One region of the Pseudarthrobacter cremeus genome, then DNA from elsewhere that is predicted to be linked to it. Evidence: riboswitches for the same ligand, from Rfam matches in the RefSeq annotation. Region 1 holds a riboswitch; each other region holds the start of a gene.

Region 1 (5,157 bases):
GCCCTTCTTCTCCTCAGTGACTTCCTTGCGCGCCTCCAGGAAGATGGGGGCGTCCTGGACCTTGGTGCGGATGTAGTAGCCGATGATGACGATCACGGCGGAGAGCCAGAACGCCACGCGCCAGCCCCAGCCGAGGAACGCTTCCTGGGTGAGCGTGGAGGAAAGAGTAAACAGCACTGCTGTGGCCAGCAGGTTCCCCACCGGGACCGCGGACTGCGGCCAGCTGGCCCAGAATCCGCGTGACTTGTTGGGGCTGTGTTCGGCTACAAGCAGAACGGCGCCGCCCCATTCACCGCCGACGGCGAAGCCCTGGAGGAAGCGCAGGAACACCAGGAGCGCCGGCGCCCAGTAACCGATCTGGGCGAACGTGGGCAGGCAGCCCATCAGGAATGTGGCAACGCCCACCAGGATGATGCTGAGCTGCAGGAGCTGTTTCCGCCCGAACTTGTCACCGAAGTGCCCGAACACGATCCCGCCGATGGGGCGGGCAACGAAGCCGACGGCGTAGGTCACGAACGCGGCAATGATCCCGTCCAGCTCCGTCCCTGAGTTGGGGAAGAACATTTTGCCGAACACCAGTGTGGCCGCCGAGGCATAGAGGAAGAATTCGTACCATTCAACAACGGTTCCGGCCATGGAGGCCGTGACGACTTTCCTCAGGCCCGAGGTTTTGACATCGGTTTGCTCTGCCCGCCTTCCGGCGGTGTTTTCCATGCTCATGATGAACTCTCCTTCGGCGTCACCATCGACACCACTGGGACCAGCCTTTGGCGGCCGTGCATGACGCGCACCACGGATCGCCGGATCCAAAGATTATGGTCCGCACCCGTCACAACCTCAACGCCGAATAATGCAGGCCGCCTCTGCAAAAATGCACAACCTGTCTGACCGACGGCAGGTTTTCATGCAGCGAGGGGTTCAGCCGACGAAGTGTTCAGCCGGCGGGGTCTTCAGCGGGAGGGGTGATTAATCATCGGGGTGTTCAGTCGGAGAGGTGCAGGCGGAGCGGGCCACTGAGCTGGCCGATTTCCGTGAGGAAGCCGTCATGGCCGATAGGAGCCTGGATCACGTGGACGTCCACGTCGCCGGGAAGGGCATCAGCCAACTCACGGGACTGGGACGGGAAGTAGAGCCGGTCGCTGTCCACTGCGGCCACGAAGAACCTGGCCGTGGCACGGCCAAGCGCTTCCTCCAGGGAACCGCGTCCGCGGGTGATGTCGTGGCTCATCAAAGCGTCCGTGATGGCGATGTAGCTGTTGGCGTCGAACCGCCGCACGAGTTTCGTGCCCTGGTGGTCGAGGTAGCTTTCCACCTGGTAGCGGCCGCGCGTCCCCAGCGCTTCAGCCTGCAGCGGCGATTCGGCAAGCTGGGCTGCCCGTCCGAACCGGCCATGAAATTCAGCGGCCGAACGGTAGGTGATGTGCGCAATGCGCCGTGCCAGTGCCAGGCCATCCTCGGGGAGCGGGCCGCCGTAATAGTCGCCGTCGTTGAAGTTGATGTCCTGGCGGATCGCCAGGGTCTGGGCCTGGGCGAACGCGATCTGTTCGGCGGTGCTGGCTGCGCCGACCGAGATGACGGCGCAGCGCTGCACCCGCTCAGGGTAGGTGACTGCCCATTCGAGGGCACGCGCGCCGCCCATGGATCCGCCCAGCACAGCGAACCAGCTGCCGATGCCCAGCGCGTCGGCCAGCCGGGCCTCAGCCGCCGTGGTGTCGCGGAGGGTCACCAGCGGAAAACGGGACCCCCACGGCTTCCCGTCAGGGGCTTCGGAGGACGGTCCGGTGGAGCCATAACAGCCACCCAGGATGTTGATGGAGACCACGAAGAACCGCTCAGTGTCCACCGGCGCGCCGGGTCCGGCGAGCTGTTCCCACCAGCCCTCCTCGTCGCTGTCCCCGCGGGTCACATGGGTGCTTCCGGTCAGGGCGTGCTCGATGAGGACGGCGTTTGAACCGTCGGCATTCAACGTGCCCCAGGTTTCATAGGCCAGGGTGACATCGGGGAGGTAGCCGCCGGCTTCCAGCTGCAGTGCGCCGATGGCGGCATAACGGACAACCCCGTGTCCAGGGGCCGCTGTTCGGGAAATCGTGATCGTCATGGCAGGACCTTTTCTACGCGCTTGCCCGCCGTCAATTGACCGGCAGGCCAGGTCCTCACCCGGGGCACCCCGCCGCGGAGGAGGGTTGCCGGCCAGCAAGCCGGGGCTGTCACTGGCACTCATGACCTGCTTCGAGTGTACGAAATAGCCGGTGCCTCGCGCTAAGCCTGTGACAGGTTGTGACTTCCGCGGATGTTCACTGCCCGGCGCCGCCTGCCACTGCGGCTGCTTCCGCCGCGCTTTTGGCGGCACGGAAGCCGGCTTCGAGGTCGGCGAGGATGTCGTCGATGTGCTCGATGCCGACGGAGAGGCGGACCAGCCCGGGGGCCACTCCGGCTGCTGTCTGCTGCTCGGGCGAGAGCTGGCTGTGGGTGGTGGAGGCCGGGTGGATGACCAGGGAGCGGACGTCGCCGATGTTGGCCACGTGGGAGTGGAGTTCCAGCGCGTCCACGAACCGCTTGCCCGCTTCCGCTCCCCCGGCGACGGTAAAGGACACCACAGCCCCTGTCCCTTTGGGCCCGTACTTCAGGCCCCGCTCGTACCAGGGGCTTGAGGGCAGCCCCGCGTAGGCGACGGATTCGACGTCGTCCCTTGCCTCGAGCCACTGCGCCACAGTGGTGGCGTTGGAAACATGCCGCTCCACCCGAAGGCTGAGGGTCTCGATGCCCTGGGCGATGAGGAAGGCGTTGAACGGGGACACCGCCGAGCCGAGGTCCCGGAGCAGCTGGACGCGGGCCTTCAGGATGTAGGAAAGGTTGGCGCCCAGGGCACCTTCCGCGCCAAGGTCCCGGGCGTAGACCAGGCCGTTGTAGGTGGGGTCAGGGGTGTTGAAACCGGGGAACCGCTCCGGGTCCTTGCCGAAATCGAAGTTGCCCGAGTCCACAATGACACCGGCGATTGCAGCGCCGTGGCCGCCGAGGTACTTGGTGGCGGAGTGCACCACAATGTCCGCGCCCCACTCGATGGGCCGGATCAGGTATGGAGTGGACAGCGTGTTGTCCACGATCAATGGGACGCCGGCCTCATGCGCCACGGCTGAAATTCCCTCGATGTCGAGCACGTCCTGGCGGGGATTGGAGACCACTTCGCCGAAGAAGAGCTTCGTGTTCGGCTGGACAGCCTCCCGCCACTGGTCCAGGTTGTCCGGATCAGCCACGAACGTGACCGAGATGCCGAACTTCTTCAGCGTGTGCGCCAGCAGGTTATAGGTGCCGCCATACAAGCTGGGGCTCGCCACGACATGGTCGCCGGCCTCGGCGACGTTCAGGATGGCAAACGTTTCCGCTGCCTGTCCCGAACTCAGCAGCAAGGCCGCCAAACCGCCTTCCAGGCTGGCGATCCGCTGTTCGACGGCATCCTGCGTGGGGTTGCCGATCCGGGTATAGATGGGAGCGAGCTCCGCGAGCGCGAAACGGTTCGCGGCGCTTTCCGCGGTGGGGAAAACGAACGACGTCGTCTGGTAGATCGGCAGCGCGCGCGCACCGGTGGCCGTGTCAGGCTCCTGGCCTGCATGGATCTGGCGTGTTTCGAAAGACCATCCCTGGGACATGTACGGCTCCTTTGACGTGGTACTGGCGCTTATCACCTTCGGTTCAGTGTAGGAACGGGCTGCGGGCCGGGAACAGCATTGTGACGAACATGGTCACCGGCTGCCCGCGTGCCGCGAGCAGGGGAAGAGTCGCCCAGAACGGCCCCAAAACCAAGTAAGGATACCCTTAGCTGAGAGGCTCATCACAAAGTGCCAAGATGAGGGCATGCGCATGGATCACGTCTCTTACGCCTGTGAACAAGATGGCCTCGTTGCCACCACCGAACGTATTTCGTCCGCCCTCGGCGTCGAAGCTGTGAAGGGCGGAGTGCACCCGCGCTTCGGGACCCGGAACATGATTATTCCCCTGGCCGGCCACAAGTATCTTGAAGTTGTGGAGGTGCTGAACCACCCCGCGTCTGACAAGGCTCCCTTCGGGCAGGCTGTCCGGGCGCGGTCCGAGGCCGGCGGCGGCTGGATGGGCTGGTGCGTCGAAGTGGACGACCTCGCCCCGTTCGAAAACCGCCTCGGCCGCGCCGCAGTCAACGGCAACCGCAAGTTCCCGGACGGCCGTGAGCTGGTCTGGAAGCAGATCGGCATCCTGGGCCTGATCGCGGACCCTCAGGTTCCCTACATGCTCAAGTGGGAGGGCGATCCCGCCCTGCACCCCTCGAACGCCTACGAAAGCAACGTCAAGATGAGCTGCCTGACCATCGCCGGCTCCGCCGAGCGCGTGACGGAGTGGCTGGGCGAGCCCGTGGAGAAGCCCCTTGAGGACGTGGCCGTCGAATGGGTTGCTCCGCACGGAACGCCGGGCATCCTGTCCGTCACCTTTGAAACCGCCACCGGAGCAGTCACTATCTGAGGCCAGTCACTGTTTGACCGGAAAACTTCGGCCGCCATCAGCGGGTGCCAATGATGTCACCTACCGATGGCGGCCGAATCTTTTTAAGCAGACTCTGGGCACAGTGCTCAGCCCAGTCCGACGGCCCTGCCGAAGAGGCTGAAGCCGACGAAGGCAACGATGTCCAGCAGGGCATGGGCGATGACCAGCGGCATCACACGCTTCGTCCTGGTGTATAGCCACGCGAAGACAACGCCCATGACGGCGTTGCCGATGAACGGGCCAAAGCCCTGGTACAGGTGGTAGCTGCCCCGCAGCATGGCGCTGGTGAAGATGGCCAGCGGAACGCTCCAGCCGAACTTCCCGAAGCGGTTCAGGAGGTAGCCCACCACGATGACTTCCTCCACTACGGCATGCCGCACTGCTGAGAGAATCAGCACCGGCACCGTCCACCAGTACGCGTCGAGGGCGCTGGGGATGATGGCGGTGGTGATGCCCAGCGCGCGGCCGGCCGCGTAAAGTCCCAGGGATGGAATCCCGATCAGTGCCGCCAGGCCGAAGCCCCGCAGCAGGTCCTGCCTTGGCCGGGCAAAGTTGAACCCCAGCTTGGCGAACGCTGAACCACGCTGGCGCCCCTCCCCTGCCGCCGGCTGCCGGTGATCGGTGAGGAAGTATATGACCAGCAGG
Region 2 (5,157 bases), on a different contig from region 1:
CGCCCGGTCACAAGAAACTTTGAAAATCTTATTGAGGCCGGAATTCAGCCTCAGGCGGGCGCCTGTGTTGCGCCGATCCAGCGCGGTGCGGGGACCTGCCGCCGCGGAGCCTTGGCATGGTTGAAGGCTCGGAGCCTGGTCACCGGAACCCGCTGTTCGTCGCACACCGGCTGGACTGCAACCGGCACAGGAACCGGCTCCGCTACTGGCACCGCCACCGGCTGGGCTGCTGCGGCCGGCGGCGAAACGCGTGAAAGGTCCGTGACCAGCCCCGTCCCGGCGCACTCCCGCACGGCCGCGATCCCGGCTGCCACCGCCGGCTTGTCAGCGAACGCCTCCGACACAGCCATCACCGTTCCGTCCGGCCCCATCAGCCTGAACCTGAACAGCGAATCGGCGTCCACAAAAACTTCAAACATCCCGGCCATGGCAAATCCTTCCGGTCTGCGGGTGATCAGCTCCGGCGACGTCCTCGCCACCGGCCTGCCCGGACGCGTTGCTGCGTCCGGTCCCGCGGGTCTGGTCGAACGATCTGTTGATCAGTTCAGCGTGTGCTTAAGAGTCTGGCCGCCGCTCCGGGAGCCCCACAAGACCGGCCCGGTAAACCCTGTGTAAATTGCGTACCACCGCCCGCAGAGCCCGCTCAGGCCCGCCCAGGCCTGGCCAGCAGCGCTGACGCCCGCCCTGTAACCCACGCCTTAACCACCGACGCCGGCGGGGTTACCCTTTCAGGTGACCCGCCGGCGTCGTACGTGTGTGGACTTTAGTCCTTGATGAGGTCGTTGACCACGATGGTCTGATCGCGGTCCGGGCCGACGCCGATGGCGGAGAACCGCGTACCGGAGAGCTTCTCCAGCGCAAGCACATAGTTCCGGGCGTTCTCCGGGAGGTCCTCCAGGGTGCGGGCGCCGGTGATGTCCTCGGTCCAGCCTTCGAAGTACTCGAAGATCGGGACAGCATGGTGGAATTCGGTCTGCGTCATGGGCATTTCGTCGTGCCGGACGCCGTCGACGTCGTACGCCACGCACACCGGGATCTGCTCAATGCCGGTCAGGACATCCAGCTTGGTGACGAAGTAGTCCGTGAAGCCGTTGACGCGGGAGGCGTGGCGGGCCAGGACGGCGTCGTACCAGCCGCAACGGCGCGGGCGGCCGGTGTTGACGCCGAACTCACCGCCCGTCTTCTGCAGGTACATGCCCATCTCGTCGAACAGTTCCGTGGGGAACGGTCCGGCGCCGACGCGCGTGGTGTAGGCCTTGATGATGCCGATCGAGCGGGAGATGCGGGTGGGGCCGATGCCGGAACCCACTGACGCACCGCCTGCCGTCGGGTTGGAGGACGTGACGAACGGGTACGTCCCGTGGTCCACATCCAGGAAGGTGGCCTGGCCGCCCTCCATGAGCACCACCTTGCCCTCGTCCAGCGCCTTGTTCAGGACAAAGGTGCTGTCGATGACCAGCGGGCGCAGGCGCTCGGCGAAGGACAGGAAGTAGCTGACGATCTCCTCCACCTCGATGTCGCGGCGGTTGTAGACCTTGACCAGGAGTTCGTTCTTCTGGCGCAGCGAGCCTTCCACCTTCTGGCGGAGGATGGATTCGTCAAAGACGTCCTGGACGCGGATGCCCAGGCGGGCCACCTTGTCCATGTACGCGGGGCCGATGCCGCGGCCGGTGGTGCCGATGGCCCGGCTGCCGAGGAATCGCTCGGTGACCTTGTCCAGGACCTGGTGGTAAGGCGCCACCAGGTGGGCGTTGGCGGAAACGCGCAGTTTGGACGTGTCCGCACCACGGGCCTGAAGTCCATCAATTTCCTGGAACAGCGCCTCGAGGTTCACCACGCAGCCGTTTCCGATGATGGGAACCGCGTTGGGGCTGAGAATGCCGGCCGGAAGGAGCTTGAGCTCATACTTCTCACCGCCTACGACGACGGTGTGTCCGGCATTATTGCCACCATTGGGCTTAACGACGTAGTCCACACGGCCACCCAAAAGGTCTGTGGCCTTGCCTTTTCCTTCGTCGCCCCACTGGGCTCCTACGATCACGATTGCTGGCATGGGATCCTCCCCCATTCGTTCGGGCCGCACTCCGGGTACTCCATCCGGTGGTGCACCGGACGGCCCACCGAAAGCCGGCGCCGTTCATGAGAACGCCCCGAAGGCAACAGCCTGGCGGGAACGGTTTATGACGCCCTGCCACGCAAGAGTTCGGGGCTCTTACCACCCAAGTTTAGCCGATGCCCGGGTTTCTCCACTCGTTCGGCCTGGCAGGGTTCACACACGAAACAATCGGGCCCGGACTTGCCCGGGCCCCACAGATGGCCTTAAGTGAGAGTACCCATCCGGAGCGGCCGAGAGACCTGGCTCGTTGACGCCGCAGCAACCGCGCATGAGCAGGGACAACTCTGCCCGCGCAGGTGCTACTGCCAGGACCGATGGAAAGGAAAATCCCCCGATGTCCCAGAACTCGGACCACATCCAGGTCACCCACGCAGGTTCCTTGCCCCGCACCCCGGAGCTCATCGCTGCCAACGCCGCGAAGGAGACCGAAGGCATTACCCCGGAATTCCTGGCACTGCTCGAATCGTCGGTGGCGGAGGTCGTCAAGCGGCAGAAAGACGTGGGAGTGGACGTTCCCAACGACGGCGAATACGGACACACCATGTCCAGTTCGGTCGACTACGGAGCCTGGTGGAACTACTCCTTCGCGAGGCTCGGCGGCCTGGAACCGACAGATGTGGACCGGTGGAAGGACGCCACGGTGCACCGCTCGTCTCCCGGGCACATTGTGCTGACCTCTTTTCCGGACCGCCGCGACAGGCTTGCTTTCAACGACGCCTACACCGATCCGTCCTCGGGGATCCTGGCGCACCGCAAGAGCGTTTCCCAGCCGAAGATCACCGGGCCCCTGACCTACACCGGACAGGACTTGGTGAACTCCGATGTCACCAACCTGAAGAAGGGCCTCGCCGCCGCAGGCCTCAACCAGGGTTTTGTGGCGTCGCTGTCCCCCGGGTCATGCGCCCGCGTGGCCAACGAGTACTACAAGTCCGACGAGGAGCTGCTCTACGCCTGCGCCGACGTGATGCGGGAGGAATACAAGGCCATCATCGACGCCGGCCTGACAGTGCAGCTCGACGACCCTTCCCTGGCCGAAAGCTGGGACCAGATCAACCCCGAGCCGACGTTGGAGGACTACCTCAAGTTCATCCAGCTCCGGGTCGAGGCCACCAACTGGGCCCTGCGTGACCTGCCCCAGGAACAGATCCGCCTCCACGTCTGCTGGGGATCCTGGCACGGCCCGCACACCACCGACATTCCGTTCGGGGACATTGTCGGCTCGGTGCTGCAGGTCAACGCCGGAGCGTACTCCTTTGAGGCCGGCAACGTCCGCCACGAGCACGAATGGCGGGTCTGGGAGGACACGAGGCTTCCCGAGGGCAAAGTGATTATTCCCGGCGTGGTGTCACACGCCACCAACGTGGTGGAGCACCCGGACCTCGTCGCGGACCGGATTGTCCGTTTTGCCGAGGTAGTGGGCCGGGAGAATGTCATCGCCTCCACCGACTGCGGGCTGGGCGGGCGCGTCCACCCGCAAATCGCCTGGGCCAAGCTGGAGGCCTTGGGCGAGGGCGCCCGCCGCGCCACCAAGCGTCTCTGGTAGTTTTTCGATCCGGCTGCAGGGTCCGTCCTGTGCCTTCCATCACGGGAAGGCCATGGACGGACCCTGCATTTTGCGGGGCTTGCTAAACTGATAGAGACCGACCAGGAATCGGTCCACAACACATTTCAAACCATCCCGGACTTGGCGTGCCCACCGCGCGCCCATTTTCCGGATTGGCAGCAGCACCGATCCCCGCAGGAGACATTGCCCTTCATGACAGCCCTGGCACCCGAATCATTCCGCGAACAGCTCCTGAACCGCCGTTACGATCCAAATGTTGCCGCAGTCAACGAGCTGTGCGATTCACTGCAGAGCGTCAAGCCGCACACCCGGGTCCCCTATGTCGACCCGATGCACGACGTCGATGAGTGCCGCATCATCAGCCTTTTCTCCAACATCGGCGAGGCGGACCCTTCGGGCTTCATCACCGCGGGCGACGACGACGCCACCACCCGCATGCTGGGAATCCAGTGGAAGCTGGGCCTGCGCCCCGAGTGTGTCATGCCGTGGAACGTCCACCCGTGGCACACCGACGGAGAGCCCAACGGCAAGTTCACGCCGGACCAGATTGCCTCCGGCCTCAAGCCCCTGCTCAAGTTCCTAGCCCTGGTGCCCCGCGCCTCGGTGATCGTCGCCCACGGCACCGAAGCCAACCGGCTGGCCAACCTGCTCCTTAAGACCGAGGTGCCCATGATCTGGCGCCGGGGCCTGAAGACGTACAAGGTCCGCAGCCTCAGCGGCCGCGCCTTCGCCGGAACCCCCGCCCGGCAGGATCAGTACCTCGAGGAAATGCGCGTCGCCTACGCCGACGCCATGGCCCGCACCGGACTGACCAAGGCCAGCTAGTCCCCCGCCCGTAACCACGGCAACCTACGACGGCGGCCGGTCACCTTTTTCGAAAAGGCGACCGGCCGCCGTCGTACTTTAAACCACAACCGCTGTACTACTAACCACAACGCGGGGTCACTCCCGGCCCAAAAACGTTGGTTTATTGGGCGGAAAGTGACCTCGCGTTGCTTTGGGTGGTACTTGTCAGGCTGCCGCTTCGATGGCGGCCTTCGCCGCCGGGTCGGATTCGTTCAGGAACTTCTCGATCCGCTCCGGCTCTTCCGCTTCACCGATGGCCGAAGAGGCCCGGCCCAGCGAATACAGCGCCCGCAGGAAGCCGCGGTTGGGCTCGTGCTCCCACGGGATGGGCCCGGTGCCGCGCCAGCCGTTGCGGCGCAGCGAGTCCAGGCCACGGTGGTAGCCGACGCGGGAGTAGGCGTAGGAATCGATGACGCGGCCCTCGGCCCACGCCTCTTCCGCCAGCACGGCCCACAGGAGGGAGGACGTCGGGTTTTTGGCCACGAGATCCAGGGCTTCCTGGCCCGCTTCCAGCTGCTGGTAGACCTCGGTCTCGGCAGGCAGGAGCGTGGGCTCAGGGCCCATCAGGTTTCTGCGGAACTCGTCGGACATTCCTAGAACGTCTTTCCGGCCGAACCGAGCTGCTTGGTCG
Region 3 (5,157 bases), on a different contig from region 1:
ACCGCGGGCGACTTCGACCCGTACATCAGCCAGTGGGCGGCAGCGCTTGCGTCCTGGGGCAAGCCGCTGATGCTCCGGTTTGCCCACGAAATGAACGGCAACTGGTACCCGTGGTCTGAAGCGGTCAACGGCAACAGTCCCGGGGACTACGTCCAGGCATGGCGGCACGTGTACGGCCTCTTCAGCGCGGCCGGTGCAACCAACGTCAACTGGGTATGGGCGCCCAACGGAGGCGGATCGGTTGAAACTTCCGTGCTGTATCCGGGAGATGCGTATGTGGATACCGTGGGCCTGGACGCCTACAACTGGGGCACCACCCAGGTGTGGAGTTCCTGGCAGCTGCCCGCCGCCGTGTTCGGCCCCTACCTGGCGGAGCTCCGGACGATCGCCCCAGGCAAGCAGATCATCATCACCGAGACAGCGAGCACCGAAACCGGTGGCAGCAAGCCGGACTGGAACACCGCGCTGGTCTCCTATCTGGGGACCCAGCCGGACGTCTCCGGTTTCGTCTGGTTCAACCTGAACAAGGAGACCGACTGGCGGATCAACAGCAGCGCCGCCTCAGCGTCTGCCCTCTCCTCAGCTCTGGCCGCCCGCCGCTAAGTCGGCCTATCAGATCTGCTTGAGCGCCTGCTCCAGGTCGCCGATGAGGTCGTCCACGTCCTCCAGGCCAACCGAAAGCCGCACCACGCCGTCGCTGAGCCCGATCGCCGCCCGGCCTTCCGGGCCCATGGCGCGGTGGGTGGTGGTGGCCGGATGGGTGATCAGGGACTTGGCATCGCCCAGGTTGTTGGAGATATCGATGATCCGCAGCCCGTCCAGCAGCGCAAAGGCGGCGTCCTTGCCCGAGCGGCCGCCCGTCGTCGCAAGTTCCAGTGTGAGAACGGTGCCACCGGCCTTCATCTGCTTGGCGGCCAGCTCGTACTGCGGGTGCGACTTCAGCAGGGGGTATTTGACCCAGCTGACGGCGGGCTGCTGTTCGAGCCATTCGGCGAGCCGCAGCGCGGACGCGGACGAGTGGTTCACGCGCAGCGCCATGGTTTCCAGGCCCTTTGTGAGAACCCAGGCGTTGAACGCGGACAGCGCGGGTCCTGTGTGGCGCATCAGTTGCTTGACCGGACCGTCGATGAATTCCTTGGTGCCCAGGATGGCCCCGCCCAGCACCCGGCCCTGGCCGTCGATGTGCTTGGTACCGGAGTAGACAATCACGTCCGCGCCGAACTGGCCGCAGCGCTGCAGCAGGGGAGTGGCAAAGACGTTGTCCACGACGACGGTGGCCCCGGCGGCGTGCGCCAGTTCGCTGACCGCGGCGATGTCCACGATTTCCTGCATCGGATTGGACGGCGATTCAAAGAAGACCGCCGTGGTGGGCCCGGACAGCGCGTCGCGCCACTGATCGAGGTCCGGTCCGTCCACAAAGACCGTCTCCACGCCCCAGCGCGGCAGGATTTCGTTGAGGATCACAAAGCAGGAGCCGAACAGTGACCGGGCGGCCACCACGCGGTCCCCGGCTGCCAGCAACGCACCCAGGGCGGTGAAGACAGCTGACATGCCTGACGCCGTCGCAAAGCACGCCTCCGTACCCTCCAGCAGGCGGAGGCGTTCCTGGAACGTGGCAACGGATGGGTTGCCGTAGCGGGAGTAGACGAAGCGTTCGTCCTCACCCGTGAAGGCGCGCTCGGCTGCGGCGGCGGACTCGTAAACGAAGCCCGAGTTCAGGAACACCGGCTCGGTGGTCTCCTGGAAGTTGGTACGGTCCAGGCCGCCGCGGACCGCCTGGGTGTCAGGGCTCCAGCCGGCGGCATCTTTGTTGAAGGTCACTTAGTTGCTTCCGAGGTTGGTGGGCAGGCCGCGGTTCTTCCAGCCGTTGACTGTGCGCTCGCCGTAGCGGTCAGGCTCGCCTTCGAAACCCTCCAGGATGTTGAAGGAGGTGAAGCCGGCCTGCGTGGCGGCGATGGCGGCAGCGATGGACCGCTGGCCGGAGCGGCAGAGGAAAACGAGTTCGGTGGTTGAGTCCTCGGGGGCCTGTTGGGTCAGGTCGGTGAGGAAATCCGGGTTGGGGATCCCGCCCGGGAACGTCCACTGGATGAACAGGGGGTCGTTGTCAGTGGCTTTGGTGTCCGGGATGCCGATGTGCGCCCACTCGCCCTCGGTGCGGACGTCCACCAGGATGGCGCCCTGCTCCAGCTTGGCCCACGCTTCCTCCGGGGTGAGGTCTCCGGCGTAGCTCATGCGTGGCCCTCGCCGTCGAAATCGAGGTCTTCCACAGCGGTGGCGACGGCGGCATCCGCGCTGGCGATGGCTGCCGGGAGGATGAGTGCCTGGGCAACGATCACGCTGCTGCCGTTGAAGGTCGCGGCCGGGCTGCCGTGCAGGACATACCCTTCGGCCAGGGCGGTGGAAATCCGTTCACAGAAGGCCTTGTCATCCGGCCCCGTGATGAGCCGGTACGACAGTTTTTCTTCAGGGGCAGGGGCGTCAGACACGACAGAACTCCTTCTTTCACGCTTGCAGCTCGAATGGGTCGATATGCCGAGTATTCACCTGAGGCACCCCGCCGCGAAAGGGAGGGTTGCCGACCGGCCAGTCAGGGCTTGGCGCCGGTTCTCATTACTCCCCAAAAACGTAACATCCGGCCCGCCCGGCCGCACCGCCGCGGTCGTCATGTTCCGTAACCAACACGGAGGTTTCGTCACCAGGACCGGACTTTCGTAACCGGCGCGTGCTTCTCCCCTGGCCAGCCGGGCGGGACAATCAGGTCATGGGGGACAGCGGCGGGAAAAGCGGCAGCAAGCAAGGGGCGAAAGGTGCCGGGGCCCGGTTGGTCGCCACGGCACTGTGCGGCGCTTCGATCCTGGCGGCCCTGGCGGGCCTGGCCGGCTGCCGGGACGCAGCGGGTCCGCCGCCTTGCATGCCGCCGGCGTACAGCGTCACGCCTGCCGAAGCCCGCCCCGGAGACCGGGTCACGGTCAGCGCGCAGGACGCAACGTGCGATGCGCGCTACGGTGCGGACGCCAAAGTCCAGGTAACGGTCCGGGACGCTGCCGGAATCAACATCCTGGAGGAACTTGCCCCCATGACCGACGACGGCGGTTTCACTTTCGTGTTCACTGTCCCCGCGGGAATGGCCGCGGGGGAGGCCGGGGTCACCGCCTACCCGTACGCCTTGGACTGGTGCGACGACACAGGGGTCAACAACAGGGCGGCGTCCGGACCGGAGACCCTAATCCGGGTCTCGTGTGCGGAGCGACTGGTCCCGCTGGTTATCCTGGCCGGCTAAGGTCCTGGCCGGCTAAGGCTGATCGGTGTGGCCGGCCAAGCCGGAGCCCGCACGGCAGTCCGCATCTGCCGGGGACCGATAGAGTTTGCGCAGGTGGCACCGGCCGCCATCACTGAAAAGCCGTCCTGGGGGAGGGTCCACACCCGCATGCCAACAGCCACCGTACCCAGGCGTGTGCCGGCGCCGGCCGCCTCCGGACTCCGCAGCCCGCTGCCCGCAGCGCTCCTTGCCGCCCTCCTCCTCCTGTTCAGCCTCCTGTCCAGCCTCCTGCCGGCCGGTGCTGCCGCGGCCGCCGAACCAGAGCCGGCCCCGGAGCCGGGCAAGCCCCTGCTGGGAGCTGTCCTCGAGTGGGGTCAGGACTCCGCCGGGTCCTTTGCCGAACGGCTGGGGGCCACCCCCGCGGTCTTAGGCCATGACATCTCCATCCCTTTCCGGACCGCCGAGGCCGCCAACCTCCGGCAGTTTCTGGACCAGGCTTCAGCCGTTGGCTCCCACGCAATATTCACCGTCAAGCCCACCGTTCCGCTCGAACAGATCGATGCGGCGGCGGCCCGGGCGTTCGTGGCCGAGGTGGCCCGCATTTCGGCCGGCTTCCAGGGCAAGGTGCTGGTGCGCTTTGCCCCGGACATGAACGGCAGCTGGGTTGGGTGGGGCCAGCAGCCCGGAGCGTATCGTGCTGCCTTCCGGGCCGTCGCTGCGGAGTTCAAGGAAACGGACGACGCCGGCACGCTCATGGTCTGGGAGCCGTACGTTGGCCGGGACTACCCCTTCGGACGGAACCGCAACGCCCCTCCCGCCGGCAGCGAGGGATTCGCCCTGCTGGACACCAACGGCGACGGCGCCTGGGACGGTGCCGACCGCGCCTACGCCCCGTACTATCCCGGGGACGACGCCGTCGAATGGGTGGGGCTTTCGGCTTACCACGATGACACTGCCGGGAAGGCCGCCGTCAACACCGTGCCCGGGTCCGGCGAGCTTGTCGGCATGCTGGCCGGAGCGGGAAACGAGGACTTCTACGCCACCTATGTGGAGCAAGCCGGCAAGCCGTTCCTCCTGCAGACGGCAGCCTTCTACAGCCCCTCCACCGGCGGGGCCGGGGAGGCTGAGATCAAGGGGGCCTGGTGGGAGCAGACGCTGGAAGCCGCCACGTCCGCGCGTTTCAACAGGACAGCTGCCGTGATCTGGGACGAGCGTGTCAGTACCCGGGACACCGGTGTTGCCAGCATCGACTGGACCATCAGCGGCAACGCTGAGGTGGCGGCGGCAGCGCGTGCCCGGCTCGAGGCCTCAGGCGTAGTCACCGGCCCGGTTACGGAGCCTGGAACAGGACAGGGAACCACCCCGGCCAACACTCTGACCGGTGCGGCCGCCTGGAGCGTCGGGGTGGCCCTGCTTGTCCTCCTCGTGGCGCTGTGGCAACTTCCGCGAAGGGTCTCCGCGGTGGGTGAGTGGGGCTACACCGATCCTTCCAGGCGGGACTCCCGGGTAGACCTGCTGCGCGGCCTCGCCATCGTGTTTGTGGTGGTGAACCACCTGGGCATGACGTCCCTCTTCCAGCTGCTGACCCAGGAAGCGGTGGGCTTTGTCTCCGGCGCGGAGCTGTTCGTGCTCTTCTCCGGGCTGGTGGTGGGGATGGTCTACGGGCCGCGGGTCAAGGACGATTTCGGCACGGTGGTGGACCTGACCGCGCGCCGGGCCGGAAAGCTCTATGTCACGGCCCTGGTAGTGCTGCTGGGCATTTTCCTGGTTTCCCTGGTGCCGGTCTTCGAGACCGCGTCCCTCACGTCGTACACCGACCAGGGGACGGGAGGCGCCGGGCATGACTCCGCCGGGCGCACCTACGACCTTTATGCCGGCATGGAATCGCTCTTCCAGTT

The links. Region 1 has a riboswitch for S-adenosylmethionine ahead of metX (homoserine O-acetyltransferase MetX). Riboswitches for the same ligand answer to the same signal wherever they lie in the genome.
Region 2: linked by a shared signal. The riboswitch ahead of ACS5PJ_RS13260 (cobalamin-independent methionine synthase II family protein) and the one ahead of metX (homoserine O-acetyltransferase MetX) in region 1 are both predicted to bind S-adenosylmethionine.
Region 3: linked by a shared signal. The riboswitch ahead of ACS5PJ_RS04085 (DUF1737 domain-containing protein) and the one ahead of metX (homoserine O-acetyltransferase MetX) in region 1 are both predicted to bind S-adenosylmethionine.

What each region holds. Positions count from the first base shown of each region.
Region 1 covers NZ_JBPZHC010000009.1:85,824-90,980, reverse strand. Annotated here, with positions in the region: gene ACS5PJ_RS16480 (MFS transporter) at 1-720, opposite strand, end outside; gene metX (homoserine O-acetyltransferase MetX) at 983-2,098, opposite strand; SAM riboswitch class IV at 2,111-2,225, opposite strand; gene ACS5PJ_RS16470 (bifunctional o-acetylhomoserine/o-acetylserine sulfhydrylase) at 2,295-3,680, opposite strand; gene ACS5PJ_RS16465 (VOC family protein) at 3,853-4,491, shown strand; gene ACS5PJ_RS16460 (CPBP family intramembrane glutamic endopeptidase) at 4,599-5,157, opposite strand, start outside.
Region 2 covers NZ_JBPZHC010000006.1:234,305-239,461, reverse strand. Annotated here, with positions in the region: gene ACS5PJ_RS13270 (YegP family protein) at 51-428, opposite strand; gene ACS5PJ_RS13265 (adenylosuccinate synthase) at 764-2,053, opposite strand; SAM riboswitch class I at 2,331-2,437, shown strand; gene ACS5PJ_RS13260 (cobalamin-independent methionine synthase II family protein) at 2,451-3,659, shown strand; gene ACS5PJ_RS13255 (uracil-DNA glycosylase family protein) at 3,873-4,505, shown strand; gene ACS5PJ_RS13250 (DUF3151 domain-containing protein) at 4,692-5,117, opposite strand; gene fbaA (class II fructose-bisphosphate aldolase) at 5,120-5,157, opposite strand, start outside.
Region 3 covers NZ_JBPZHC010000002.1:81,201-86,357, forward strand. Annotated here, with positions in the region: gene ACS5PJ_RS04070 (glycoside hydrolase family 26 protein) at 1-603, shown strand, start outside; gene ACS5PJ_RS04075 (O-succinylhomoserine sulfhydrylase) at 613-1,821, opposite strand; gene ACS5PJ_RS04080 (rhodanese-like domain-containing protein) at 1,822-2,232, opposite strand; gene ACS5PJ_RS04085 (DUF1737 domain-containing protein) at 2,229-2,486, opposite strand; SAM riboswitch class IV at 2,500-2,615, opposite strand; gene ACS5PJ_RS04090 (hypothetical protein) at 2,762-3,280, shown strand; gene opgC (OpgC domain-containing protein) at 3,428-5,157, shown strand, end outside.